DNA from 3 places in the Arthrobacter sp. Soil_C_49 genome. Region 2 is predicted to be linked to each of the others. Evidence: riboswitches for the same ligand, from Rfam matches in the RefSeq annotation. Region 2 holds a riboswitch; each other region holds the start of a gene.
The links. A riboswitch is a leader RNA that binds a small molecule or an ion and turns the genes downstream of it on or off. The one in region 2 is predicted to bind glycine.
Positions count from the first base shown of each region.

Region 1: linked by a shared signal. The riboswitch ahead of gcvP (aminomethyl-transferring glycine dehydrogenase) and the one ahead of gcvP (aminomethyl-transferring glycine dehydrogenase) in region 2 are both predicted to bind glycine.
Region 3: linked by a shared signal. The riboswitch ahead of gcvP (aminomethyl-transferring glycine dehydrogenase) and the one ahead of gcvP (aminomethyl-transferring glycine dehydrogenase) in region 2 are both predicted to bind glycine.

Region 1 covers NZ_JBDGJZ010000016.1:92,430-102,088, reverse strand. The annotation lists gene AC3A4Z_RS20135 (APC family permease) at 1-682, opposite strand, end outside; gene AC3A4Z_RS20130 (agmatine deiminase family protein) at 679-1,704, opposite strand; gene AC3A4Z_RS20125 (nitrilase-related carbon-nitrogen hydrolase) at 1,746-2,774, opposite strand; gene AC3A4Z_RS20120 (Dps family protein) at 2,989-3,468, shown strand; gene AC3A4Z_RS20115 (MFS transporter) at 3,568-5,148, opposite strand; gene AC3A4Z_RS20110 (TetR/AcrR family transcriptional regulator) at 5,215-5,754, shown strand; glycine riboswitch at 5,848-5,946, shown strand; gene gcvP (aminomethyl-transferring glycine dehydrogenase) at 6,126-9,092, shown strand; gene gcvT (glycine cleavage system aminomethyltransferase GcvT) at 9,097-9,659, shown strand, end outside.
Region 2 covers NZ_JBDGJZ010000003.1:214,752-224,410, reverse strand. The annotation lists gene AC3A4Z_RS07315 (hypothetical protein) at 1-421, shown strand, start outside; gene AC3A4Z_RS07310 (hypothetical protein) at 504-959, shown strand; gene AC3A4Z_RS07305 (DUF5655 domain-containing protein) at 1,023-1,379, opposite strand; gene AC3A4Z_RS07300 (DUF427 domain-containing protein) at 1,440-1,724, opposite strand; gene AC3A4Z_RS07295 (VOC family protein) at 1,846-2,205, opposite strand; gene AC3A4Z_RS07290 (hypothetical protein) at 2,253-2,552, shown strand; gene AC3A4Z_RS07285 (ArsR/SmtB family transcription factor) at 2,586-2,900, shown strand; gene AC3A4Z_RS07280 (SRPBCC family protein) at 2,897-3,304, shown strand; gene AC3A4Z_RS07275 (Na+/H+ antiporter) at 3,398-5,272, opposite strand; glycine riboswitch at 5,457-5,554, shown strand; glycine riboswitch at 5,556-5,663, shown strand; gene gcvP (aminomethyl-transferring glycine dehydrogenase) at 5,716-8,568, shown strand; gene gcvT (glycine cleavage system aminomethyltransferase GcvT) at 8,579-9,659, shown strand, end outside.
Region 3 covers NZ_JBDGJZ010000023.1:622-10,280, reverse strand. The annotation lists gene AC3A4Z_RS22445 (L-serine ammonia-lyase) at 1-668, opposite strand, end outside; gene glyA (serine hydroxymethyltransferase) at 844-2,163, opposite strand; gene gcvH (glycine cleavage system protein GcvH) at 2,160-2,543, opposite strand; gene gcvT (glycine cleavage system aminomethyltransferase GcvT) at 2,578-3,699, opposite strand; gene gcvP (aminomethyl-transferring glycine dehydrogenase) at 3,709-6,579, opposite strand; glycine riboswitch at 6,627-6,749, opposite strand; glycine riboswitch at 6,750-6,844, opposite strand; gene AC3A4Z_RS22420 (mycofactocin-coupled SDR family oxidoreductase) at 7,077-7,910, shown strand; gene AC3A4Z_RS22415 (cupin domain-containing protein) at 7,972-8,589, opposite strand; gene AC3A4Z_RS22410 (Tm-1-like ATP-binding domain-containing protein) at 8,863-9,659, shown strand, end outside.

The DNA.
Region 1 (9,659 bases), on a different contig from region 2:
CGATCTTCGTGACGTCGAACCATTCCCAGCTGAAGGGAATGGCCGTTTCGGAGGTGGACCAGTTGGCGAACGCCATGCCCACGAACAGGCCCAGCACCAGCAGCTGGAACCCCACCAGTCCGTACTGGACCAGCTTGGTGGTGTGCAGGCCCCGGTAGCTGACCCACACCGCAAGCGCTACAAACACAAAGCAGGTCAGCACATTCAGCGGCTTGTCGGCCGCGAGGTCAGCCAGTTCAGCTGAACCGGTGAGCTGGGAGAGGAAGAGGTAGAAGAAGTCGACGGCCACCCCGGCCAGGTTGGACAGGACGATGATGTTGGCTGCGAGCAGGCCCCACCCGCCCATCCAGCCCACCCAGGGCCCGAACGCTTTGGTGACCCATGTGAAGGTGGTGCCGCTGTCCGGGGAGTCGGCATTGAGTTCCCGGTAGGCCAGGGACACCAGGATCATCGGGATGAACCCGATGAGGAAAATGACGGGCAGCTGCAGTCCGGCTTCGTTGACGGTGGGTCCCAGCGCGCTGGTGAGCGTGTAGGCCGGGGCGATGGTGGAGATACCAAGGACAACCACGGCGAGGAGTCCCAGCTGCCCGCCCTTCAGACCCTTGGGGGAGACTCCGGAGGGGTTTGCCGGCTTTCCGGCTCCGCCGGCGGAGGCGCCGGTGCGGATGGTTTCTGTCATGGCACCACTTTCTGGGAGGCAGCGGGCTGCTGTTGGGTGATGCAGTGGATCCCCCCGCCGCGGGCAAAAAGCTCGCGTGCGTCGATGGCGACAATACGCCGTCCGGGGTAGGCCTCCGCAAGGATCTGCAGGGCCTTGTCGTCCTGGGGGTCATTGAAGCTGCATGCGATAACGCCGCCGTTGACCACCACGTGGTTGATGTAGCTGTAGTCCACGAAGCCCTCGTCATCCCGCAGGGTTTCCGGGGCGGGGACTTCAATAATCTTCCACTGCCTGCCGGCGGCGTCGGTGGTGCCCCGGAGGAAGTCAATGATTTCCCGGGAGACCTCGAAGTCGGGGTGCTCCGGGTTCTCCTGCGAGTGGACCAGGAGCGTGCCGGGCGAGGGGATCGCGGCCACAATGTCCACGTGGCCGCGGGTGCCGAACCGCTCGGAGTCACGGGTCAGGCCGCGCGGCAGCCACACCACATGGGTGGCACCGATGGTGCGGGCCAGTTCCTGCTCGACGTCGGCCCGGCTGAGGCCCGGATTGCGGCCCGGATCCAGCTGCACGGTTTCGGTCACCAGCACGGTTCCCTGGCCGTCCACTTGGATGCCGCCGCCCTCGTTCACCAGCGCCGACACGATGTGCCGGGCGCCGGACCTGCCGGCCACCTCGCCGGCGATCAGCGCGTCCTTGTCCCACTGCGCCCAGTCCTGGCCGCCCCAGCCGTTGAACACCCAGTCCACGGCACCGAGCCGGCCGTCGCCGTCCAGCACGAAGGTGGGCCCGATGTCGCGCATCCACGCATCATTCAACGGGGCGGCAAGCACCTCGACGTCAGGGTGCAGGTAGGCGGCGGCCGTGTCGACGTCGTCGGGATCCACCACCATGGTGACCGGCTGGAACTCGACGGCGGCGTTCGCCACGGCAGCCCAGGTGGACCTGGCCGCATGGGCGGCCTCCGAGGATTCACCAAGGGTGTAGCCGCCGGCGGGGAAAGCCATCCACAGCCGCTCCTGGCGGGCAGTTTCGGCGGGCATCCGCCACTGTCCGGTGCCGGCTGCGGCCTGCTGCGGGGCGGTCATGAGCAGGCCTCTGCGAAGCCGCGCTCGCCGCCCAGGAGTTCGTTTGGGCGCACGGGTTCGGTGAGCCGGGCGTAAGTGTCCGGGCGGCGGGTGGCCAGGAACGGGAACAGGGTCAGCCAGTCCTTCCGCTGGTCCAGGTCGAGGTCCGCCACGAGGACAGCGGACTCGTCCCGCGGCGCCTGGGCAAGGATTCGGCCGTACGGGTCGGAGATGAAGGAGGAGCCGTAGAAGTTCAGGGTCCCTTCGCTGCCCCAGCGGTTCGGGGCGATCATAAACAGGCCGTTGGCGATGCCGTTGCCCACGATGACCTGCTGCCACAGCGGCTGGGTGTCGAAGTCCGGGTGGTCCGGTTCGGAGCCGATAGCGGTGGGGTAAACCAGGATTTCCGCCCCGCCCAGGGAGTACAGCCGGGCAACCTCGGGGAACCATTCGTCCCAGCATGTGGGCATTCCCAGCCGGGCGCCGCCCAGTTCCGCGGGAGCGTGGACTTCGTAGGCGTCTGAGGCGGCGGGTCCCTGGCGGAAGAACTTGTCCTCGTAGTATCCGGCGGTGACGGGGATGTGGAGCTTGTGCGTCCGGGCCAGGAGCTCTCCTTCAGGGGAGACCAGGATGGCGGTGTTCAAGCCCAGGCCGTCGTCCGTGCCGTCCGGATCCGCGGCACGCTGGTACAGGGATGCATGTACGGACACCCCATGGCGGCGGGCAGCTTCGGCGGCGAAGCGGAAGGTGGGACCGGTGAGCAGGTCTTCTGCGGTGTCCGAGGGCCGGGTCCGGGTGGGCCCCTCGGACGGGTCGTTGTGAGGGCGGGTGTCTGCCGGGTAGCGCGAAAGCGTCAGCTCCGGCAGGAAGACCACGGAGGCTCCCAGCCGGGCGGCCCGGCCGATGCCCTCGTCCAGTTCGGCCTCGACGGCGGCGGCGTCCGCTTGCCACCGGTGCTGGACCACGCCGACCCGCAGGGCGGGCCGGGTGGACGGCGTTGTCCGGGCCAGGGAAGCGGGTGCGCCGAGGCAGGAAATTTCAATCATGTTTGCTACTCCAGTGAGACGGTGGTCACTAAATGAATGACGTTCATTTAGTATGAGGTGCGACGGGCGCGGATGCAAGGGGAAATATGAATCCCGTTCTTTTGTGTCGGTCGATGCGGAATTAGTAAGCTCACTGAGAAATTGCCGCACGCCCCTCTGTTGCAGGGTGTCGGGCTGGTAGCGTCGGGATTACTGGACCAATCGAGGAGGATGCATGAAAGCTTCACCGACACTGACCAACAACCTGCAGGCTGTGCTCGCGGACCTGATCGAACTGCACATCCAGGGCAAGCAGGCCCACTGGAACATCGTGGGAACCAACTTCCGTGACCTCCACCTGCAGCTGGATGAGATCGTGGACGCTGCCCGCCAGTTCGCAGACGACGCTGCCGAGCGGATGCGGGCACTGCACGCCCTGCCGGACGGGCGCAGCTCCACCGTGGCTGAATCCACCAGCCTCGCTCCTTTTCCCGAGGGGCTCATCAGTACCAAGGACGCGATCGAGCGCATTGTTGCCGCCCTTGAGGCTGCGGTAGGCACCATGCGCAAGGTCCATGACGAGGTGGATGAGGAAGACCCCACCACCGCGGATCTCCTGCACGAATTCATTGCCAAACTCGAGCAGTTCGCATGGATGGTCAATGCCGAGACCATGAAGGCCACCGCGAGCGTCACCGCCCCCGACGCGAAGTAGCCCGTTCCGGCACACGTCACCAGCCAGCGCCCGGCTCCGGACTTCTGTCCGGAGCCGGGCGCTGCGTTGTGCCGGGAAGCATTCAGGCGGCGCGCTGCCCTATCCGGCCTTGGGCACTTTCCGCAGGACGACGGCGGCAAGTACTGCCGCCGTCGCCATCAGTACCAGCCCGATCGCCGCAGTGACGTGCACCCCCGAATCGAAGGCTGAGCCGGCAGCCTGCCGGACGGCGTCCGCCAGGGGAGCAGGCAGCCCCGCTGCCAGCTCCATGGCTCCGGCCAGGGTCTCGCCGGCATGGGCGGTGCCGGCGCCGCCGGCAGCTTCCGCGACGCCGGCCGGCAGGTGCAGGTTGTGCTGGTAGGAGGCCGTGAGGATCGAACCCAGCACGGCGGTGCCCAGCAGGGCGCCCACCTCGTACCCCGTCTCGGAGATGGCCGACGCCGCACCGGATTTTTCCGCCGGCACGCTGCCCAGGATGAGGTCATTGGAGATGGTTTCCGCCGTCCCCACGCCCAGCGCCAGGACCAGCAGCGCTGCGAGCAGGAGCGCCGGCCCGTTGGAATGGCTGCCGAACGTCACCAGGCTGTACCCGGTGGCGCTCATGCCGAGTCCGGCGCCCACCACGAAACCGGGGCGGATCTTCCGGACCAGCGGCACCACGGCCAGGCCCGCCGCCACAGTGGCGACCAGGGCTGGAATCATGGCCATTCCTGCCGCCGAAGGGGACATGCCCTCAAGGAGTTGCAGGTGCTGGGCCAGGAAGAGGATAAAGCCGTTGAAGGAGAACAGGGCCAGGACGTTCGCCGTGATGGCCATGCTGAACACCTGGTTGCGGAACAGGGACATGTCCAGCAGGGGGCTGTCCAGCCGGTGCTGGCGGCGGACAAAGGCAGCGCCCATGGCCAGCCCGAAAGCTATGCTTCCCAGTGCCAGCGGGCCCGGGCCTTCGGTGGCGTATCCCTTGATGCCATACACCAGCGGCACCATGGTCAGGAGTGAGAGCAGGATGCTCGGCGCATCCGCCCTGCCCGGCGAGGGGTCGCGGGATTCCGGAATGAACGCCGGGCCGAAGGCCAGCAGCGGCAGCATGATGGGCACCGCCACCAGGAAAACCGCTCCCCACCAGAACTGTTCCACCAGCCAGCCGCCGAAGATCGGACCCAGGGCGGCGCCGCCGGAGAACCCGGCGGCCCAGATGGCGATGGCCAGCCGGCGGCGGTTGGGGTCCGGGAAGATGTTGCGGATCAGGGACAGCGTGGAGGGCATCAGCATCGCGCCGAAAAGGCCCAGGGCGGCGCGGCCGGCTATCAGCCAGCTGGAGCCGGGGGCGAAGGCCGTTGCGGCTGACACTGCCGCGAAGCCGATGCTGCCGATGATCAGCAGCCGTCGCCGTCCGATCCGGTCACCCAGGCTTCCCATGGCCACGAGCAGCCCCGCCAGTACCAGCGGGTAGGCGTCCACGATCCAGAGCAGTTCGACGCCTGAGGTGTCCAGGGCGCGGGCAATTGCGGGCAGCGCAAACGTCAGTGCGGTGTTGTCGACGGCGACGAGGAGGACCGGGAACATCAGCAGTCCCAGCGCGAGCCAGTCCCGCCGGGTACCTCGTCGCCGAGCCGCCGGCTGATTCGCTGCGGCGTTCAGGCGGGTGCGGTCTTGCTGGGGTGCGGAGGGAGCGGTCATAAGTTAACTATACCGTCCGGACGGTACAGTTAAGAAACTCCGACGCGACAATGCATGATTGGAACCATGGCCAGAAAACCCGTGGCACGGGATGCAGTGCTCGATGCCTTTGAAGAACTCCTCATCGACGTGGGGGAACGTGCCGCCACCCTGGATGCGGTGGCGAAACGGGCAGGCGTTTCCAAGGGCGGGCTGCTATACCACTTTCCGAACAAGGAAACGCTGATCGCGGCCACCCTGGAGCGGCTGGACCGCCTGGCGGGGGAGGACCTCGATGCAATGGCGGCGGCGCCCGAAGGCGCTGCTGCCTATTTCATCCGGTCATCGCTCTGGTCGGACACCCCCATGGACAGGTCCTTCGTTGCCGCGACGCGCCTCGCCGAAGTGGCGCACGAGGAAGCCCGGCGCCGCTTCGCCGCCATCCAGCAGCAGTGGCTGGAGCTCATCGGCAAGGATGTGGGCCCGGCCATGGCGAAAGCTGTGCTCTACATGGGGGACGGGCTGTACTTCAACGCCATGTGGGAGAGCGGCCCGTCCGGAAATGCCGGAAACCGGGAAGCGGATGTAAACGAACTGCTGGCGGCCGTGGAACGGCTGCGGGGCTAGCCGTTCATTTGCCCCGGGGACGGCGGCATAGGAGAATTGGTGCATGCGCCGGCCCTTGCGGCCGCCATCAAAAACAACTAATTGAATAGCCTTTGATCTGCGGCGGGAGAGTTCTGCCAGAAGGTACAAGCAGGCGCCGTAGGAGCAATACCTCCCCAGGAATCTCACAGGCCCATGTACCGCCGCGGCGAGGCACCTCTGGAAAGCAGCACGCTGTCCGCCTGGCCATCCCGTACCGGACGCCTGGACTGCCGTGCTCACCGACGGTGCAAGCGGGGCCTGCGGAAAGCGGGCAACGCGGAAACTCTCAGGTCCAGTTACAGAGCGGGGAGGACCCGAATCGATGTGGCGTACCCTGCGCCGCCTTATGTATGGAGTTCCTCGTGACTGCTATTCCGGCCTCCGCCTCCCCAGCCTCCGCCATCGCGGCCTCTGCCTCCCCAGCCGCCGCCATTCCGGCCACCGCCGCCACTGCTCCGGCTGCCACGTTCGTTGACCGGCACATCGGTGCCCGGCGGCAGGCCGACGTCGACACCATGCTCAAGGCCGTGGGTTACGACACGGTGGACGCGCTGGTTGACACCGCCGTTCCCAAGGACATCCGCCAGGACTCGGCACTGGAACTGGCCGGCGCCCTGAGCGAGGTGGAGGCGCTCGCTGAACTGCGCCGGCTCGCCGCGAAGAACAAGACCGCTGTGCAGATGATCGGCCAGGGCTACTACGACACCGTGACGCCCCCGGTGATCCGCCGCAACATCCTTGAGGGCCCCGCCTGGTACACCGCGTACACGCCCTACCAGCCGGAAATCTCGCAGGGCCGGCTAGAGGCGCTGCTGAACTTCCAGACCATGGTCCAGGACCTGGTGGGACTGCCCATCGCCAATGCTTCCCTGCTGGACGAAGCCACTGCCGTGGCCGAGGCCGTGCTCATGATGCGCCGCGCGAATAAGAACAAGGATGCCCGGGACGGCAAGACGGTGTTGGACGCCGACTGCCTGCCGCAGACCATCGCCATCGTCAAGGGCCGCGCCGAGGCGCTCGGCTTTGAGGTGGAGGTTGCCGACCTCGCTAAGGGACTGCCCGACGGCGCCATCAACGGCGTCGTCCTCCAGCAGCCCGGCGCCTCCGGCCGGGTCTTCGACCACACCGCCGTCATCGCTGAGGCGAAGGAACGCGGTGCCCTGGTCACAGTTGCCGCCGACCTCCTGGCCCTCACCCTCATCACACCTCCCGGTGAGCAGGGCGCGGACATCGCTGTCGGCTCAGCCCAGCGCTTCGGCGTGCCGCTGTTCTACGGTGGCCCGCACGCCGCCTACATGGCGGTCCAGAAGGGCCTGGAGCGCTCCATGCCCGGCCGCCTGGTGGGCGTCTCCAAGGACAACGCCGGCGTACCTGCCTACCGTCTGGCCCTGCAGACGCGCGAGCAGCACATCCGCCGCGAGAAGGCCACGTCCAACATTTGCACGGCCCAGGCGCTGCTGGCCATCGTGGCCTCCATGTACGCGGTGTACCACGGCCCGGAAGGCCTGAAGGCAATCGCCCGGTCCGCCCACACGCACGCCACGACCCTCGCGGCTTCCCTCAAGGCCGCCGGACTCGACGTGCTGCACACCAGCTTCTTCGACACTGTCACGGTCTCCGTTCCAGGCAAGGCCGCGGGCATTGTCGCCGCCGCCGAGGCCAGGGGCATCAACCTGCGCAGCATTGACGCGGACACGGTGGGCTTTTCCACTGATGAAACCACGACGCCGGCAATTGTCGACGCCGTCCTCGAAGCCTTTGATGCCGGGCGGGTTCAGGTGACGGACGGTTTTGCCCTGGACGCCGCCGTCGAACGTTCCTCGGACTTCCTGCAGCACCCGGTGTTCAATACGCACCGTTCCGAAACGCAGCTGCTGCGCTACATCCGGAAGCTCAGCGACCGTGACCTGGCGCTGGACCGCACCATGATCCCGCTGGGTTCCTGCACCATGAAGCTGAACGCCACGGCCGAGATGGAAGCCATTTCCTGGCCCGAGTTCGCCTCCATCCACCCGTTCGCCCCGGACTCCCAGACCGAAGGCTGGCGCGAGCTGATCGCGGACCTGGAAGCACAGCTGACCGAGATCACCGGGTACGACCAGGTATCCATCCAGCCCAACGCAGGCTCCCAGGGCGAACTCGCCGGCCTGCTGGCCATCCGCGGCTACCACCACTCCCGGGGCGACCAGCAGCGCAACGTGTGCCTCATCCCGGCGTCGGCACACGGCACGAACGCCGCGTCGGCTGTGCTCGCGGGCATGAAGGTTGTTGTGGTGGCCACGGCGCCGGACGGCACTATCGACCACGCCGATCTGTACTCCAAGATCGAGGCCCACAAAGACGCCCTGTCCTGCATCATGATCACCTACCCGTCCACCCACGGTGTCTACGACGCTGACGTCCGCGAAGTCTGCGACGCTGTTCACGCGGCCGGCGGCCAGGTGTACATTGACGGGGCGAATCTGAACGCCCTGGTCGGTTTGGCACAGCCGGGCAAGTTTGGCGGCGACGTGTCCCACCTGAACCTGCACAAGACCTTCTGCATCCCGCATGGCGGCGGCGGACCCGGCGTCGGCCCCGTTGCTGCCAAGGCACACCTCGCACCGTTTATGCCCGGCAATGCGGCCACGTGGACGGAAGGCAACGACGTCCCGATTTCCGCATCCAAGTACGGCTCCGCTGGCGTGCTGCCCATCTCCTGGGCCTACGTGAAGCTGATGGGCGGCCAGGGCCTCACCGAGGCCACCAAGTCCGCTCTGCTCGCCGCGAACTACGTCGCCGCCCGGCTGAACGACTTCTTCCCGGTCCTCTACACCGGTGAAGGCGGCCTGGTAGCGCACGAATGCATCCTGGACCTGCGCGAGCTGACGGCCAAGACCGGCGTCACGGCGGAGGACGTGGCCAAGCGCCTTATCGACTACGGCTTCCACGCCCCCACCCTGGCGTTCCCGGTGGCGGGGACCCTGATGGTGGAACCCACCGAATCCGAGGACCTCGGCGAGATCGACCGCTTCATCGAGGCCATGATCTCCATCCGCGCCGAAATCGACCAGGTGGCTCACGGCGACTTCTCCGTGGCGGACAGCCCGCTGCGCAACGCCCCGCACACCGCGGCCGCCGCCATCAGCAGCGACTGGGACCGTGCCTACCCGCGCGAACAGGCAGTGTTCCCGGTGAAGTCGCTCAAGCAGGACAAGTACTTCCCGCCGGTGGGCCGCATCGACGGCGCGGCAGGGGACCGGAACCTGATCTGCTCCTGCCCGCCGCTTTCCGAGTTCGAGGATTCGACAAGCTCAACCACTGGCTCGGAAGGCTGACCGCATGCCTGGCAAGTACACCGCTCTTTACGAGGAGCACAAGAAACTGGGTGCCTCCTTTACCGACTTCGGCGGCTGGCAGATGCCACTGAAATACAGCTCCGAGCTCGCCGAGCACCATGCCGTCCGCAGGAGTGCCGGGCTGTTCGACCTCTCCCACATGGGCGAGGTCTGGGTGACCGGGCCGGACGCGGCTGCCTTCCTGGACTACGCGCTGGTGGGAAAGATTTCCGCCATGCCAGTGGGCAAGGCGAAGTACTCGCTGATCTGCAACGAGGACGGCGGCATCATCGATGACCTCATCACGTACCGCCGGCCCGTGGCTGCTGACGGCACGGACGTCTTCCTGGTGGTTCCCAACGCCGGCAACGCCTCCGTAGTGGCTGGCGAACTGGCCAAGCGCGCCGCCGCCTTCGACGTCCAGGTCAACGACGCCTCGGCCGCCACCTCACTCATCGCCGTCCAGGGCCCGAAGGCGCAGGAGCTGCTGCTCCGCCTGGTCCCGGCCGCGCGGCACAGCCTGGTGACGGAGCTGAAGTACTACGCCGCCGTGGAGGTTCCGTTCCT
Region 2 (9,659 bases):
GCTGACTGTCGCCGGCAGGACAGAAAATGAACGGCTCCTGGCAGAGGAACTTGAATTGGCGGGTGCACGTGCCGTGGTCACCTCCGTGCACGCGGAGTTTGTGCCCCTCAACACGGATATCGTCGCCGCCTGCAGCCAGCTTCAGCTTGACCGGCTGTCTCAGGACAACCAGCCAAATCAAGGGCTGGACCACGAGAAGCATCAAACCTTTGCCGAGGCCGCAGCCTCCTTCCGGGGGCTGGAAACCCGCCTGGCTGGAGCGTTGCCCCGGTTTGACGGATACGCGCACCGGCTCGACCAGGCGGTGGCAAACGCAGCCACAGAACCAGCCTGGTTAGTCGCCACGGACCGCGATTCCTTTCACCGCGTATGGTTCGAGTTCCACGAGGATCTCATCGCCACTCTCGGCATCCAGCGATAGATACCGCACCCCGGCTGACCGGAAAGGCTTTTAGGGTTCCCCCCTCATGTGAAACAGTGCGATAAATAACCTGGGGGTAAAAGTGACGAAAAACAGGCATTTTCTAAATATTGCAACGGCGGCTTTTCTTGTGGCCGTTCCGGTCGCGGGATGTGTCGTCAAAGAGCAGCCTGGAAGCGAGAACCTACAAGGCTTCAGCTCCATGGATGAGGCTTACACCGCCGTCGATGACGTCCTGGCCTGCGAAGCTGATCCTGTTGGTGATCCAATTGTTCCAATGGGTGACGGCATCAGGCTGTCCTCCGCACAGAAGCTGTGCTTTGAAAAGGTTCAGATAGACCTTTTTGCAGATGAGAAAGCATTTCGCGAAACCTACCAGATCTTGTCTGACTCCAACCAAGGCAAAATCCATCTCGTCCATGGGATGAATTGGATGGTTGTCGACTTCACTGAGATGGCCACCGGCCAACCCTCGACGAGGGACATCGAACGCCTGGCAGAAAAGCTCAATGGCGAGTACGTCACCGTCGGCTCATAACTGGAACTGAGCCAATCACCCGGGGGAGGCGATGATGCCGGCGCTGACGAAGCAGCCAACTGGTCAACGTTGCTTACGGCCCCAGGCGGCTGAATCCTCAAACCAGCCGAGGGCGGCAACGGACTCAATGTCGGCTGGGGTGCGCACTTCCACCTGGTGGGTGTGTTTGTCGTGATGAAACCGAATGATGTCACGGACGAACGAGGCGTGGTGCTCATCCCACATATCCATGGTCAGCAGCGCTTTGCTCTTCGTGATGGGGGTGAGCCACGTGAACTTCCGCGCCGCCCCGTAACTCACCTGGGTTCTCGAGAACTCTTCGACGATGTCGTCACCCAGCCCGGACATCCGCGCTGAAAGCGCATCATAAATCTCCGTGAGGGCGCCGGGGAAAAGTTGCTGTGCATCCACAATCACCATGGTGGCCTACTGGCCTGGACGACGGCGGGAGGTTCCGCCGTCGTCCGCTGCTTTCTGTTCTTAAGCCTCGATGGTGACGCCGCGCCAGAACGCGATCCGGTCCTCGATCTGCTTTGCCCGCGGCTTTGTCTCCGGGTAGTACCAGGCCGCGTCCACGTTCAGCTTTCCGTCAACTTCGAGCGTGTGATAGCTGGCCCTGCCCTTCCACGGGCAGACGGAAGAGAGGTCGCTGTCCCGAAGGTAGTGGGCGTTGACGGCTTCGCGGGGGAAGTAATGGTTGCCCTCCACCACCACGGTGTCCGTCGATTCGGCGATAACTTTTTCGTTCCAGATAGCCCTGGCCATAGGTTCCCTTCCGTAAGCGCCGCCGCGTTCAAAGGAGGCGCGGGTCGTAGGGATACCAACGGGATAGCGGACAGGAATGTTCCCGAACGTCAGCGTTCCTCGGGCGCGTCCGCCGGCGGTGCTACCGCGGGCTCTTGTCGATGACGCAGAACCTGTTCCCGTCAGGATCAGCAAGCACGATGAAATCAGGGTCCTCCGGATACAGGTCCCAGTCCACCCGCTGGGCGCCGAGGGAGACCAGCCGTTCCACCTCGGCGGCCTGGTTGTCCGCGTACAAGTCCAGATGGATCCGGGGGTATTCCTGGACCGGCGTCTCGCTCCGCATCAGGGCCAGCTGCGCCCCCGGGCCCGATTCCGGCACGAGGATCACCCAGGTCTCGTCGCCGGGCTCCTGCGGAACATACCCCAGGGCGGCGTGCCAGAATGCGGTGGCGCGGGCGACGTCGTTGACGCCAAGGACGGTGCTGCCGATGGTCAACATCCGCCCAGCCTAATGGCGGCCGAACAGCCCCGGCTAGACTCGGTTCCATGGGGGAAAACAACGCTGCCGGGCAGCCCAACACATCCAAATCTGCCAAAGTTCTTCTCACCGTCCTGCCCTTCGCGGGCTTCGCGGCGGTGCTGGCCGGCGGTCTCATCGCCATCTTGAACCGGGATTACATCGGCTGGTTCGCCTACGCGCCGCTCAGCAATACGCCCTTCACTGCCAACGGCGCTGTTCTGATAACCCAAGGAACCCAGATCGGCCTGACCGTCGCCGTGGTGGGGCTGCTCCTGCTCGCCTTCTGGGCCGGGTACAGGCTCGGCAGGAAAACCGGCACCCGCTAGATATGTCGGAAATTTCCGACATATACTGGTTCGGTGCTTCCTGACGTATTCGGCGCCGTCTCCAACCCTGCGCGGCGAGTGATCCTCGACGAGCTCCGCCAGGGTCCCCGGACAGCGGGCGAACTCACCGGGCTGCTGAACCTCAGCCGCCCGGCGGCCTCCGAGCACCTTGCCGTACTCCGCGAGGCCGGGTTGGTCCGCGAGGAGCGCCACGGACGTAACCGGCTGTACCACCTCCAGCCGCAGGCCCTGGCCGAGATCGGCGGCTGGGTGAAGCACTTCGAGCACTACTGGGACCAGCGCCTCGACGCGCTGGCAGAACTTCTGGACGAGGAGAAACCGTCATGACCGAGAACGCCATCCGGCTCGAACGCCGCTTCCCGCACCCCGCCGAATCCGTGTGGGCCGCGCTGACCACCCCCGAGCTGCTGGCCCGCTGGTGGGCGCCGGGCGATATCGCGCCAGTCGTTGGCCACCGTTTCACCATGGACATGGGCTCCTGGGGGCAGCAGCAGTGCGAAGTCCTCACCGTGGATCCCGGCACCTCCATCAGCTTCCTCTTCTCCGAGGCCGTGCTGGACACCACCATCACCTGGCGCCTCGAGCCGGCGGATGGCGGCACTGTGCTCCATCACGAACACGCGGGCTTCCGCCTCGACACCCCCATGGGCAAACAGGCCATCGAGGGCATGGGCAACGGCTGGCCGGGGCTGCTTACCCGGATTGACGGCGTTCTCGCCGGCGTTTCCTGACGTTTCAGGTGACCGGACGACGGCGGGACCTCCCCGCCGTCGTCCCCTCACGTGGGCAGGCGTGACGTGGGCAGGCCGCGCCTCAGCCGGCCATCACCCCAGCAGGTCGTCCTGGTAGCACCAGCGCCAGTCCTCGCCCGGCTCAATGCTGCGCATGACCGGATGCCCGGTCTTCTCGTGATGCCGCGATGCGTGGGTTGCGGGGGAGGAATCGCAGCACCCCACCTGCCCGCAGGCCAGGCACATCCTCAGGTGCACCGGCGTCGTACCTTCCCTGACGCAGTCAGCGCAGAACGCGTCGGCCGGAACCTCCCGGGGCCGCGCCGACTCGAGGTGGTCGCACACCCCGCCCGGCCTTGCGATGCCTTCCCCGCCGCCCTCGCCGGACGTGTCTACCTCATCCAGCGCCACGTCCAGCATGGATTCCTCAACGTCCAGCCGCTCCAGGACGTCGGTGAGGACCTCCTGCGCGTACTCGCCGCCGCGGCGCAGCTCCAGCACCTTGGCACGTTCCGCTTCCAGCATGGCGAGCCGGAGCCGGGCATAGCGCTCGCTGGGTGTTGCCGTTTCCGCCGACGGCCGGCCCAGCCGTTCCCACGCGGCCAGCCCGCGCTCCTGCGTGCGCCGCTTCAGCATGGCCAGGACCTCGGGCGGATCGTTCTCAGTGCCCAGTTCCTGCAACCGGGCCACGCCGGCGGCGGTGGCCAGCTGCATCAGCGACGCCTTGTTCAGGGCATCCTCGCGCTGGTCCGGACCCTGCACCCGCAGCGCACGGACCAGTGCCGGGAGGGTAAAGTCCTGCAGCGTCAGGGTCCCGCCCACCACAACAAGGGCAGCGAGGATCAGCACAGACCGGTGTTCCAGGTCCTCGGGCAGCACCAACACTGCGGCCAGGGTGACCACGCCGCGCATCCCGGCCCAGGACACAATGGCGGGGAACTGCCAGGGCGGCGCCGGGTCGCTGCGCCGCACCGCGGGAATCAGCCGGGGCAGGTATGTCGCGGGGAAAACCCACACGGGGCGGAGGACCAGCACCGCCAGCAGGATCACCGCGCAGCCCATCCAGATCCGGCCAGCGCCCAGGGAATCGTCCTGGACACCCTCCACGATGCTGCGCACCTGCAGCCCGATCAGCAGGAACACCGAGTTTTCCAACAGAAACTGCACCGTATTCCAGTTGCTGCGCTGGCTCAGCCGGGCGGCACCGTTGGGCATAGACGGCGCCTTGGTGCCCATGATGAGCCCGGTGACAACGACGGCCAGGACACCCGACGCGTGGATCGCTTCCGCCGGCAGGTACGCCACCAGGGGAGCCACCAGCGACGTGGAGGTGTTGATGGGGACGTTCCGGATCCGCTTGCGCAGTTCCGTCAGCACGTAGGCCGCGGCGATGCCTACCACCAGGCCGCCGCCCACCGCGAGCAGGAAGTCCGCGGCGATCCCCGCCACGGACACCGTCCCGGAAATCGCGGCGATCGCTGCGCGCAGGCAGATCAATGCCGTGGCGTCGTTGACCAGGGATTCACCCTCCAGGATGGTGACGATCCGGCGCGGCATCCCCACCTTCCGGGCGATGGAGGTGGCGGCCACCGCGTCCGGGGGTGCCACCACGGCCCCTAGCGCAAACGCGGCCGCCAGCGGGATCTCCGGGAACAGCCACCACACCACAAAGCCCACAGCGATAGTGCCGAAAATGACATACCCCACCGATAGCAGGCCGATGGACCGGCGGTTGGAGCTGAAGTCGAACAGGGACGTCCGCAGCGCCGCGGCATAGAGAAGCGGCGGCAGCAGCCCCACGAGGACCATTTCCGGGTTCAGCTCAATGTCCGGCACGAACGGAAGGAAGGAGCCGATCACGCCTACCAGTACCAGCAGCAGGGGAACGGAAATGTTCAGTTTTCGGCCCAGCGCGCTTCCGGCGCAAACCACCGCAACGAGAACCAGAAGTCCCAGGGCGATCTCCATCCGGCCATTGTCTCAGGCCCTGCCAAGGGTGTCCCTGCACGGAGCCCTGCGGCACTTCCGGTGAGGGGACGACGGCGGGACGTGCCGCCGTCGTCCGCCCGCCCGAAAGCTGGCCCTCATTTTGCATCCTGACCACGGATCCTGTAACCTGTGAGCCGTGTCACCCACCAGTGGCACGTGCTGATGATCTGCGGCGGGAGAGTCCTGCCGGTACGTTCTGCAGGCGCCGTAGGAGCAAATCCTCCCCAGGAATCTCTCAGGCCCACGTACCGCCGCGGCAAGGCAACTCTGGAAAGCAGTCCGGGCAACCGGGCTCACCGACGGTGCAAGTGGCGCCCTGCCGAACAGCAGGACTACACAAAACTCTCAGGTCCAATACAGAGCGGGGAGGAACCCGAATCAACGTGGTGCTCCGGCACCACCTGAATTATGGAGTTCCTCTTATGACGGTTCAATCGTCCCCCACCACCTTCGCAGACCGCCATATCGGCGCGCGCCGCCAGTCCGACATCGACACCATGCTCAAGGCCGTCGGCTACGACACCCTCGATGGCCTCGTTGACAGCGCCGTGCCCGATTCCATCCGCCAGGACACGCCACTCACCCTTGAGAGCGCCCTCAGCGAAGTCGAGGTCCTCGGCGAGCTCCGCAAGCTGGCCGGCAAAAACAAGATGGCCGTGCAGATGATCGGCCAGGGCTACTACGACACCGTGACTCCGCCGGTGATCCGCCGCAACATCCTCGAAGCCCCCGCCTGGTACACCGCCTACACGCCCTACCAGCCGGAAATTTCGCAGGGCCGGCTCGAGGCGCTGCTGAACTTCCAGACCATGGTGCAGGACCTTACCGCGCTCCCGGTGGCCAACGCCTCCCTGCTGGACGAAGCCACCGCCGTGGCCGAAGCCGTGCTGCTGATGCGCCGGGCCAACAAGAACAAGACGGCCAAGGACGGCAAGACTGTCCTGGACGCCGACCTGCTCCCGCAGACCATCGCCATCGTGCTGGGCCGCGCCGAAGCCCTCGGCTTCGAGGTGGAAATTGCCGACCTCACGGCCGGCCTGCCCGACGGCGACATCAACGGCCTCGTCCTGCAGCAGCCCGGCGTTTCCGGCCGCGTCTGGGACCAGTCCGGCGTTATCGCCGAGGCCAAGGACCGCGGCGCGCTGGTCACTGTCGCAGCCGACCTCCTGGCACTCACCCTGATCACTCCACCGGGCGAGCAGGGCGCGGACATCGCCGTCGGTTCCACCCAGCGCTTTGGCGTGCCGCTGTTCTTTGGCGGACCGCACGCCGCCTACATGGCCGTCCGCGACGGCATGGAGCGCACGCTCCCCGGCCGAATCGTGGGCGTCTCCAAGGACAACGCCGGCGTCCCCGCATACCGCCTGGCACTGCAGACCCGCGAGCAGCACATCCGCCGCGAGAAGGCCACGTCCAACATCTGCACGGCGCAGGCACTGCTCGCCATCGTCTCGTCCTTCTACGCCGTTTACCACGGCCCCGACGGCCTGAAGGCGATCGCCGAAACCGTCCACAACAACGCCCGCGCCCTGGCCGCCACGCTTAAGATCGCCGGCCGGGAACTGGTGTCCGATACCTTCTTCGACACCATCACCGTCCGCGTCCCCGGCAAAGCCGCCAAGGTGATCACCGCCGCCGAAGCCCGGGGCATCAACCTGCGCCTCATCGACGCGGACACAGTTGGCGTGTCAGTCGATGAAACCACGACGCCGGAGGTCCTCTCCGCGGTTGTTGTCGCCTTTGGCGCCGGTCCCGTGGTGTCTGCCGAGGGTTTCGAGCTGCCGGAGCAGGTGCTGCGCACCTCCACCTACCTGGAGCACCCGGTGTTCAACACCCACCGCTCCGAGACCCAGCTGCTGCGCTACATCCGCCGGCTCTCCGACCGGGACCTGGCCCTGGACCGCACCATGATCCCGCTGGGTTCCTGCACCATGAAGCTGAACGCCACAGCCGAGATGGAAGCCATTTCCTGGCCCGAATTCGCCTCGATCCACCCGTTTGCCCCCGACTCCCAGACCGCAGGGTGGCGTGAACTGATTTCCGGACTGGAAGCGGATCTCGCCGAGATCACCGGCTACGACCAGGTGTCCATCCAGCCCAACGCCGGTTCCCAGGGGGAACTTGCCGGCCTGCTGGCGATCCGCGGCTACCACCACTCGCGCGGCGAGGCGCAGCGCAACGTGTGCCTCATCCCGGCGTCGGCGCACGGCACCAACGCCGCGTCCGCCGTCCTGGCCGGCATGAAGGTTGTTGTTGTGGCCACCGCTGCCGACGGCACCATCGACCACGCGGACCTGCAGGCCAAGATCGAGGCCCATAAGGACGTCCTCTCGGCCATCATGATCACCTACCCCTCCACCCACGGTGTGTACGACGCCGACGTCCGCGAGGTCTGCGACGCCATCCACGCCGCCGGCGGCCAGGTCTACGTGGACGGCGCCAACCTGAACGCGCTCGTTGGGCTGGCGCAGCCGGGCAAGTTCGGCGGCGACGTGTCCCACCTGAACCTGCACAAAACCTTCTGCATCCCGCACGGCGGCGGCGGACCCGGCGTCGGCCCGGTTGCTGCCAAGGCACACCTCGCACCGTTTATGCCGGGCGACGCCAATAAGGCTGCCCACGAGGCCGGGCACGGAGTGGCGATTTCCGCTTCACGCTTCGGTTCCGCTGGCGTGCTGCCGATTTCCTGGGCGTACGTGAAGCTGATGGGCGGCCAGGGGCTCACCGAAGCCACCAAGTCCGCACTGCTCGCTGCGAACTACGTTGCCGCCCGCCTGGACGAGCACTTCCCGGTCCTCTACACCGGCGAAAGCGGCCTGGTAGCGCACGAATGCATCCTGGACCTGCGCGACCTGACGGCCCGTACCGGCGTCACAGCCGAGGACGTGGCCAAGCGGCTCATCGACTTCGGCTTCCACGCCCCCACCCTGTCCTTCCCGGTGGCGGGGACCCTGATGGTGGAACCCACCGAATCCGAGGACCTCGCGGAAATCGACCGCTTCATCGAAGCCATGATCACCATCCGCAAGGAAATCGACCAGGTGGCTGGCGGGGACTTCCCGGTGGAGAACTCCCCGCTACGGAACGCACCCCACACGGCAGCCGCCGTCGTTTCCTCTGAATGGAACCGCTCCTACCCGCGTGAGCAGGCCGCCTTCCCGGTGGCCTCGCTCCGGCAGGACAAGTACTTCCCGCCGGTGGGCCGCATCGACGGCGCAGCAGGGGACCGCAACCTGGTCTGCTCCTGCCCGCCGCTTTCCGAGTTCGAAAACTAAGGATTCTGTGATGACTGAGAACTACACCGCGCTGTACGAGCAGCACAAGATTGCCGGCGCCTCCTTCACGGACTTCGGCGGCTGGCAGATGCCGCTGAAGTACAGCTCCGAGCTCGCCGAACACCACGCCGTGCGCAACGCCGCCGGCCTGTTCGACCTCTCCCACATGGGCGAGGTCTGGGTCACCGGCCCTGACGCCGGAGCTTTCCTCGACTACGCCCTTGTCGGCAAGCTCTCCGCTGTTGCCGTCGGAAAGGCAAAGTACTCGCTGATCTGCCAGGAAGACGGCGGTATCATCGACGACCTCATCTCCTACCGCCTTGGTGAACAGAAGTACCTGGTGGTCCCCAACGCCGGCAATGCTGCGGTGGTTGCCGCTGCACTGGCCGAGCGTGCTGCCAACTTTGACGTGAAGGTGGAGGACGTGTCCGCCGAAACTTCGCTGATCGCCGTCCAGGGACCGAACGCCGAGGCCATCCTCCTGAAGCTGGTCCCCGCGGCGCAGCACGGGCTGGTGACGGAGCTAAAGTATTACGCCGCGGTTGAAGTCGAGATCAACGGGCAGCAGCTCCTGCTGGCCCGCACCGGCTACACCGGCGAGGACGGCTTCGAGATCTACATCCCCAATGAGGATGCTGCCGGCCTGTGGGACGCGCTGCTCGAAGCAGGCGCCGGCCACGGGCTCATCCCCACAGGACTGGCGTGCCGCGACTCGCTCCGCCTCGAAGCCGGCATGCCGCTCTACGGCAACGAGCTCTCCCGGGAAGTCAACCCCTACGCCGCCGGGCTGGGGCCGGTTGTGTCACTCAAGAAGGAATCGGACTTCGTGGGCAGGGCCGTGCTGGCGGAGCTCAAGGAACTGGGCGCCGGGTCCACCTCGGGCCGCAAGCTGGTGGGCCTGAAGGGCCTGGGCCGCCGCGCCGGCCGCAGCCACTACCCGGTCCTCAAGGACGGCAACGTGGTGGGCGAGGTAACCTCCGGCCAGCCGAGCCCCACGCTCGGTTACCCGATCGCCCTGGCCTATGTCGACGTCGAACACTCAGCACCCGGTACCGCCCTGGACATCGACCTCCGCGGCAAGGCAGAGCCGT
Region 3 (9,659 bases), on a different contig from region 2:
TTCTCCATCACCGACCAGATATGCAGCAGTCCGGCCCGAATCTCCGCCTCCGTCCGGATCGCCTTCTCATTCACGAACATCACCTCGGCGATCCCCAGCCCGCTCTCCCGGCAATGCTTCAGCAATTCCGCCGCGGTCCGGAACGGCAGGGGCAGTTCCTTCTTGGACGCCTCCAGCTCCTGCTGAGCCGCGTCCTCTTCGCCCTCCCGGACGATGAAACCGCCACCGACCGAGAAGAACGTCGCCGTATGCAAAACCTCCCCGGCCTCATCACTTACGGTGAACGTCATCCCGTTCGTGTGCCGGGGCAGCACCGTCAACGGCCGCAGCACCATGTCCTTCACCCCATAGGGCAACGGCACGGCACCGGCGAGCTGCAGCATCCCGGTCTCGGCGATTGCGGCCAGGCGTTCCCCCACCTCCTCGGGCAGGATCAGCTCCGGATGGAACCCCTCCAGCCCCAGCAGCACCGCGGTCATCGTCCCGTGCCCGTGCCCCGTGGCCGCCAATGATCCGTATAGATCCACCCGCAACCCCGCCACCGACCCCAGCACCCCGGAAGCCTTCAGCTCCTCCGCGAACACAGCAGCAGCCCGCATCGGCCCCACAGTATGAGAAGAGGAAGGGCCGATGCCGATCGAAAAGAGATCGAAGACTCCAACAGCCATGACGGGTTCCTATCTACAAGCGGTTCGTGGTCGGGGCAGGAGGTGACGGACGCGGGCCCGGTATCCGTGAGCATGCGTCTAAGGAAGCGTCACGTCCGCTCAGCGGGCGTATTCGCGACCGAGCACGCGGAGGCTGCCGGTCCCACCGGGCAAAAGTGACCACGGGCAGGAAGCCTTAGGCGAGGTTCGTGACGCCCGGGTAGAGCGGGTGGGCTGCAGCCAAGGCCTCGACGCGGTGACGCAGCCCCGAAAGGTCCGCGTCGGCGTCGGCCGTCAAAGCTTCGGCGATGATGTCGGCAACCTCGCGGAAGGCAGCTTCGCCGAACCCACGCGTGGCGAGCGCCGGCGTGCCGATCCGGAGACCGGAGGTGACCATCGGCGGGCGGGGGTCGAACGGGACGGCGTTGCGGTTAACTGTGATGTCGATGGCCGCGAGGCGGTCCTCGGCCTGTTGCCCGTTGAGCTCGCAGTTGCGCAGGTCAACGAGGACCAGGTGCACGTCGGTGCCGCCGGAGATCACGCTGATGCCGTTGGCGGTGACGTCGGGCTGGACCAGGCGTTCGGCCAGGATCCGGGCGCCGGCGAGGACGCGCTCCTGGCGCTCCTTGAACTCGGCCGAGGCCGCGATCTTGAACGCGACGGCCTTGCCCGCAATGACGTGTTCCAGCGGGCCGCCCTGCTGGCCCGGAAAGACAGCTGAGTTGATCTTCTTGGCGATGTCGGCGTCGTTCGTCAGGATGATGCCGCCGCGCGGACCGGCGAGGGTCTTGTGCGTGGTGGACGTGGTGACGTGCGCGTGCGGCACCGGTGACGGGTGCAGCCCGGCGGCCACCAGTCCGGCGAAGTGCGCCATGTCCACCATCAAGTACGCGCCCACGGAGTCGGCGATGCGGCGGAACTCGGCGAAGTCCAGCTGGCGGGCGTATGCAGACCAGCCGGCCACGATCAACGCCGGTTTGGTCTCCTGCGCCAGTCGCTCCACCTCGGCCATGTCCACGGTGTGGGTGTCCTCACGGACGCCGTACGGCACCACGTTGTAGAGCTTGCCGGAGAAGTTGATCTTCATGCCGTGGGTGAGGTGGCCGCCGTGGGCCAGGTTCAGGCCCATGATGGTGTCGCCGGGCTTGATCAGCGCGTGCATCACCGAGGCGTTCGCTTGCGCGCCGGAGTGCGGCTGCACGTTGGCGAACTCCGCGCCGAACAGTGCCTTGATGCGGTCAATGGCGAGCTGCTCCACGACGTCCACGTGCTCGCAGCCGCCGTAGTAGCGCTTGCCTGGGTAGCCCTCGGCGTACTTGTTGGTCAGCACCGAGCCCTGCGCCTGCATCACGGCGACGGCGGTGTGGTTCTCGGAGGCGATCATCTCCAGGCCGTCACGCTGCCGGGTGAGCTCGTCGTCAATCTTCGCTGCGATCTCAGGGTCCAGTACGGACAGGTCCGCGTCCAGGGACGGGGAAACGACCTGGGCGAATTTGGTCACTGCTGCCGGGTTCACAGTTCACCGCCGTTTGCTGCGGCGTATTCTTCAGCGGACATGAGCGGGCCTTCTTCGGTGACGGCCACCTTGAAGAGCCAGCCGGCGCCGTAGGGATCATTGTTGATCAGCGCGGGGTCGGAGACCACTTCGTCGTTGATCTCCACAACCTCGCCGGTGACGGGTGCGTAAAGGTCCGAGACGGACTTGGTGGATTCCACCTCGCCGCAGGTCTCCCCCGCAGTCACCGAGGAACCAACCTCGGGCAGGTCCACGTACACAATGTCGCCCAAGGCATCGGCAGCCACAGCGGAGATCCCGACGCCGGTCGGTCCGGATCCGTCAACAGCAACCCACTCGTGCTCGGCGGAGTACTTCAGTTCAGCAACAACTTTGCTCATGATGATTTTCCTTTGCTTGCTAGGTCTTGTTTGATTACTTTTGGCGCTTGTAGAACGGGAGTTCGACGATCTCGAAGCGTTCGGGTTTGCCGCGGAGGTCCACGTCCAGGACGGTACCGGGGGCGGAGTGTTCGACGTCGACGTAGGCCATGGCCACTGGGTAGCCGAGGGTGGGGGAGGGTTGGCCGGAAGTCACCTCGCCAATCAAGGTGCCGTTCTTAAGGACCGGGTAGTGCACGCGGGCTGCACGGCGGCCGGTGCCTTTGAGGCCCACAAGCTTCTGGCCCGCGGTGGAGCCGACGCCGGCAGCTTTGACCGCTGCCAGTGCTTCCTTGCCAACGAAGTCGCTTTCCTTCGCCAGCGACACCACCGGGCCCAGCCCTGCTGCGTAGGCGTTGACGTGCCGGGACAGCTCGTTGCCGTACAGCGGCATTCCGGCTTCGAGGCGGAGCGAATCGCGGCAAGCGAGACCGGCGGGGACCAGACCTTCCCCTGCCCCGGCTTCCAACAGCGCATCCCACAGCGCTGGGGCCGCCGCGTTGTTGGCGTAAATCTCGAAGCCGTCCTCGCCCGTGTAGCCGGTCCGGGCAAGCAACAGGTGCTGACCGTTGATCTCTACTTCGACGGCCGCGTAGTACTTCAGCTCCGTCACCAGCGAGTGCTGTTCGGTGGGGACCAGCTTAAGCAGGATGGCCTCGGCGTTCGGTCCCTGCACGGCGATGAGGGACGTCTCGGTGGAGGCGTCCTCGACTGTGACGTCGAACGCGGCTGCCCTTTCGGCCAGTGCCCTTGCCACCACCTTGGCATTGCCGGCGTTGGGCACCACCAGATAGCGGTCCTCTGCACGGCGGTAGGAAATCAGGTCGTCGATAATGCCCCCATCTCGTTGGCAAATCAGCGAGTACTTGGCCTTGCCGACGGCAACGGCGGACAGTTTGCCCACCAGCGCATAGTCCAGGAAGGCACCGGCGTCAGGGCCGGTCACCCAGATTTCACCCATGTGGGAGAGGTCGAACAGGCCGGCGGCGTTGCGCACGGCGTGGTGTTCGGCCAGTTCAGAGTTGTACTTCAGGGGCATCTGCCAGCCACCGAAGTCGGTGAAGGAGGCGCCGGCGAGCTTGTGCTGCTCGTAGAGCGCGGTGTAGTTCTCAGTCATCGGAATTCCTTAGTTCTCAAATTCGGAAAGCGGAGGGCAGGAGCAGACCAGGTTGCGGTCCCCTGCTGCGCCGTCGATGCGGCCGACCGGCGGGAAGTACTTGTCCTGTCGGAGGGAGGCCACCGGGAAGGCGGCCTGCTCACGCGGGTACGTCCGGTTCCAGTCGGAAGATAAGACGGCGACTGCCGTGTGGGGCGCGTTGCGCAGCGGGGACTTCTCCACGGTGAAGTCACCGGCGGCCACCTGGTCGATCTCCTGGCGGATGATGATCATAGCTTCGATGAAGCGGTCGATCTCCGCGAGGTCCTCGGACTCGGTGGGCTCCACCATGAGCGTGCCCGCCACCGGGAAGGACAGCGTGGGGGCGTGGAAGCCGAAGTCGATCAAACGCTTCGCCACGTCCTCGGCCGTGACGCCGGTCTTCGCCGTGAGTTCGCGCAGATCAAGGATGCACTCGTGCGCCACCAAACCGCTCTCGCCGGTGTAGAGGACCGGGAAGTGCTCATCCAGACGGGCGGCCACGTAGTTCGCGGCGAGAAGCGCCGACTTGGTGGCCTCGGTCAAACCCTGGCCGCCCATCAGCTTCACGTAGGCCCAGGAGATCGGCAGGACACCGGCGGAACCGAAGCGCGAAGCCGAAATGGCAACGCCATGTCCGGCTTCGTGGGCGGCCTTGTTGGCGTCGCCCGGCATAAACGGGGCGAGGTGCGCCTTCGCCGCAACAGGTCCGACACCGGGTCCGCCGCCGCCGTGCGGGATGCAGAAGGTCTTATGCAAGTTCAGGTGGGAGACGTCGCCGCCGAACTTGCCCGGCTGTGCCAAACCAACCAAAGCGTTCAGGTTCGCGCCGTCAACATACACCTGGCCGCCGGCCGCGTGGATGGCGTCGCAAACCTCTCGCACATCGGCGTCGTAAACGCCGTGGGTGGACGGGTAAGTGATCATGATGGCCGAAAGGACGTCCTTGTGGGCGTCAATCTTGGCCTGCAGGTCAGCGTGGTCGATGGTGCCGTCGGCGGCAGTGGCCACCACAACAACCTTCATACCCGCCAGTACGGCGGAGGCGGCGTTGGTGCCGTGGGCTGAGGCTGGGATGAGGCAGACGTTGCGCTGCGCCTCGCCCCGGGAGTGGTGGTAGCCGCGGATGGCCAACAGGCCGGCGAGTTCGCCCTGGGATCCTGCGTTGGGCTGGATGGAAACCTGGTCGTAGCCGGTGATTTCGGCGAGGTCAGCTTCCAGGCCGGCGATGAGTTCACGCCAACCGGCAGTCTGGGAATCCGGTGCGAACGGGTGGATGGAGGCGAACTCCGGCCAGGAGATGGCTTCCATCTCGGCGGTGGCGTTCAACTTCATGGTGCAGGAGCCCAGCGGGATCATGGTGCGGTCCAGCGCCAGGTCGCGGTCGGAGAGGCGGCGGATGTAGCGCAGCAGCTGGGTTTCGGAGCGGTGGGTGTTGAACACCGGATGCTGTAGGAACGCCGAGATACGCTCAACGGCGCTGTCCAGCGCAAAGCCGTCCGTGCTACCTGTTATGCGTGCACCGTAGGCGGCCACTATGGAGAAGGAGTACATGACGTCTGCAATGACTTGGGCAGTCGTTGTTTCGTCGGTTGATACGCCGACCAGGTCGCTGTCGATGACACGGAGGTTGATGCCTTTGGCTTCAGCGGCTGCGACCACGCTTCTCGCTTTACCGGGGACACGGACCGTGATGGTGTCAAAGAAGCTGGTGTGCAGCACCTCCAAGCCAGCGGCTTGGAGGGAGCCCGCAAGGATTTTGGCATTTTCATGCACGGCTTGGGCGATTGCTTTTAGCCCGTGGGGGCCGTGGTAGACCGCATACATGGAGGAGACGATGGCCAGCAGTGCCTGCGCGGTGCAGATGTTGGAGGTGGCCTTTTCGCGGCGGATGTGTTGCTCTCGGGTCTGGAGGGCCAGGCGGTACGCGGGGACGCCGGCGTTGTCCTTGGCAACGCCCACGAGGCGGCCAGGGAGGGTGCGTTCGAGGCCCTTCTGGACAGCCATGTACGCGGCGTGCGGCCCCCCAAAGAACAACGGCACGCCAAAACGCTGAGTGGAGCCGACGGCGATGTCCGCCCCCTGCTCGCCCGGAGGCGTAATGAGGGTCAGTGCAAGCAGATCGGCGGCGACCGTAACCAGGGCACCACGTTCTTTCGCGTCCGCGATGACGGCGCTGTGGTCGAAGACCCGGCCGGAGACACCGGGCTGCTGGAGCACCACACCGTTGATGACGCCCTCGGGCAGTCCCTCGGCAAGGTCGGCGACTTCAACCTCGAAGCCGAGCGCCTCGGCACGGCCCTTCACGATGGCGATGGTCTGCGGTAGGCAATCGGCGTCTAGGACAGTCTTGGCGTCCCTGGCGTCCTTGTTCTTGTTGGCTCGGCGCATCATGAGGACCGCTTCGGCTACCGCGGTGGCTTCATCGAGGAGCGACGCGTTGGCGATGGGCAGGCCCACCAGGTCCTGGATCATGGTCTGGAAGTTCAGCAACGCCTCGAGCCGGCCCTGGGAAATCTCCGGCTGGTACGGGGTGTAGGCGGTGTACCAGGCGGGTGCTTCGAGGATGTTGCGGCGGATTACCGGAGGAGTCACGGTGTCGTAGTAGCCCTGCCCGATCATCTGCACGGCGGTCTTGTTCTTGGCGGCCAGCCCGCGCAGTTCGGCGAGGGCTTCCACCTCACTCAACGCGCCGGTCAGTTCCAGGGAAGAGTCCTGTCGGATGTCGGCCGGAACAGCCGAGTCGACTAAGGAATCAATGGAGTCGTAGCCAACAGCCTTCAACATGGCTTCGACTTGGTCTTGCCTGCGCGTGCCGATGTGGCGGTCGACGAATGCAGCAGCTTTGGAATTGGCGGTCATAAGGAACTCCAGTGTCTACCAGCGCTTCAGGCGCCGGTGTTTGGGTTCCTCCCCGCTCTGTATTGGACCTGAGAGTTTCCGCTGCTCCTCGTCATGGCGTGGAGCAGCTTGCACCGTCGGTGAGCCCGTTCCCCGCAGAAGGAGTTGGCCGGGCTGCTTTCCAGAGTTGCCGCGTTGCAGCGGTACGTGGGCCTGAGAGATTCCTGGGGAGGGTTTGCTCCTACGGCGCCGACGGGGGTGTGCCGGACTCTCCCGCTGCAACTTAGTGGCACGTGTTCTGTCGTGATTACGACTACAAAGTACACCGCGGTCAGGGGTAATGGCAACCAGTGCCGAAAATGTCTTGCAACCAGGGGGCCAAACCGGCAGCGAGAGAGCGTGGCGGGGAAAAATACCCAAAAACCCTCCTTTTGTTCGACGCCAGCATGTATCGTGAGGTGGATAAACCAAATCTGTACGCTAGGACCGTTCAGAACCGATAGAATGGAGAGTCCGCTATGGCAGGACGATTTGACGGAAAAGTTGCTTTCATAACCGGTGTAGCTCGTGGGCAAGGGCGTTCGCATGCCGTTGGCCTTGCCTCCGAAGGCGCCCACATCATCGCAGTAGATGCATGCGCACCCATTGACACCGTTCCCTATGAAGGGGCGTCCTCAGCAGAGCTTGAGGAAACGGTCCGGCAGGTAGAAGCAGTTGGCGGCAAAATCCTGGCTCGCCAAGTGGACGTCCGCGATCTGGATGGCTTGACCGCTACTGTCAAGGACGGCGTGAGTGAGTTCGGCCGTCTGGATATCATCCTCGCAAACGCAGGCGTCGTCTCCTACGGTCAGCTGGCCGAACTGGACGAAGAAACCTGGCAAACGATGATTGACATCAATCTGACGGGTGTGTGGAAGACGGTCCGGGCAGGTGTACCGGCTATGATCGAGGCCGGCAACGGTGGGTCCATCATCCTGACTAGTTCCACGGCCGGGCTGAAGGCGTTGCATACCCTTGGCCATTATGTCGCGGCTAAACATGGCGTCATCGGCCTGATGCGTAACCTGGCCAATGAACTTGCCCCCCACAACATCAGGGCGAATGCGCTTGCCCCGACCAATGTTGACACCATCATGCTGAACAACCCTGGGGTCTTTAAGATGTTCCGCCCGGACCTGGAGAACCCGAACGCTGAGGACGCCCACTCGGGCTTCGTGGAGCATCACCTGATGAAGGTACCAATGATCGACACCGCGGATGTCACCAATGCGGTCAAATGGCTCGCCTCCGACGAGGCTCGCTACATCACTGGCGTCACGTTACCGATTGACCTTGGACTGCTCGCCAAGTAGAAAAGCCCGGCGGGCCGGTACTGATTGCAGCAGTATCGGCCCGCCGTTTCCAACCAGGCTTTTAGAAGCTTTTGGGCGTGTCAATCCAAATGTATTCGGTGACTGTTGTGGCTACGTTCTCCATCCTGTGGGGAATCGTACTGGGAAACCAGATTGAATCCCCGGGTTCGAGGAAATAAACCTGATCCTCCAAGACAACTTTGAGCCGGCCGGACAAGACCATTCCCCATTCTTCACCCTCGTGCGTATAGGGTTCATCACCAGTCGACGCGCCGACCTCGTAGCGTCCATAGATGGCTTCGATGGCTTCCGACTCTGGAGGGGAAGCGAGTTCAAAGCGGACGCCGCTGGATTCCATGCCTGAGCGGCTGCCGCTCAGGTACGACTTTGGACCCATGGGAGTTCGTTCGGCTGCCCGGACGACCCTGCCCTTGTCCTGTGTTGGCTCAGAGAAGAAGTAGGTGATGTTCGTACCGAGTGCTGCCGCCATGCGCTTTAATGTCGAGATTGACGGCTCGACCTTACCCTTTTCGATGTCGCTCACCAACGATGCTGAAACCCCTGCGCGTCCGGCAAGCCCGCGAATACTGTACTGGTATTGGTTCCTCAGCTCCCGCAGGCGGTCGCCAATCTGGACCGTAGAGTCCGCTTCTTCTTCGATCTCGCTGGTTTCGCTCATCCGCGTCCACTCCCTCATTCCTAGGTACATCGGCTCAGCGCTGCTCGTCACCACCTGCTCACAGCCTGAAACGCACCTTCGTTCGGTCTTACCGAATCTATTTTACGCATCGCGCTCCGGACGTCACTGCACCCTCGCCGGGGAATCCAACCTTCCAGCAACAAGCTGCGTCGAACGTTCCGACACTAAAAAGCGTCGTCCGTTCGGTGAGATCGAACGAAAAGTCGAAAATGCTCTTGACGTTGTACGCCAAGTCGACATAACGTGAGTGGCATGACGCACGCAAAGAAGCCTGAAGGTGTTCGACAAGTCGAACGGGGCAGCATCGGAACATGGCTTACGGTTCTCGTGATTGGCACTCTGGACACTAAGTCGGTTGAGCTGACCTCCGTTGCGGCGGAAATAGAACAGCTTGGCGCAAGCGTGATCCTGCTCGACACTTCCGGCCGCGCCCACCGTCACCTCACAGGGGCTCAGCTCAGCGGGGGACGGCCGCTCATTAGCCGGGAGGAAGTAGCCCAGGCGGCCGGCTATTCCAGCGAGCAAATTGACAGTATGGATCGTGGTGAGGCTGTCGCCGCACTCCGGGCTGGCGTCGCCGCTTCCTTCTCGAAGATGGTAAGCGACGGCCGCATCCATGCTGCGCTCTGTGTCGGGGGAGCGGGCGCTTACGTCACTCGCACGGCGTTTGAGGCATCCCCGGTTGGTTTTCCTAAAATGGTCGTTTCGCCCCTGGCCTCGGGTAACCGGAAGTTCGAGCCATACGTCGGGACGAGGGACGTCGCCACCCTGCATTCAGTCGCGGATATTGTCGGTCTGAATTCCATCACCTCCGCGGTTCTTCGTTCCGCAGCGGGCTATGTAGTCGGCGCGGCCGCCGCCACAGCCCATGTCAAGCGCGACGGAAAACCCCGCCCGGCAATCGCCGTCTCGCTGAATGGCAACACCACTGACGCGGTGATGAGAGCCCGCGACCAGATCGAAGGGGACGGCTTTGACTTGGTGGCGTTCCATGCCAATGGCGTGGGCGGCCGGGCCCTGGAGAATTTTGTGGCCTCCGGCGAGGTCGC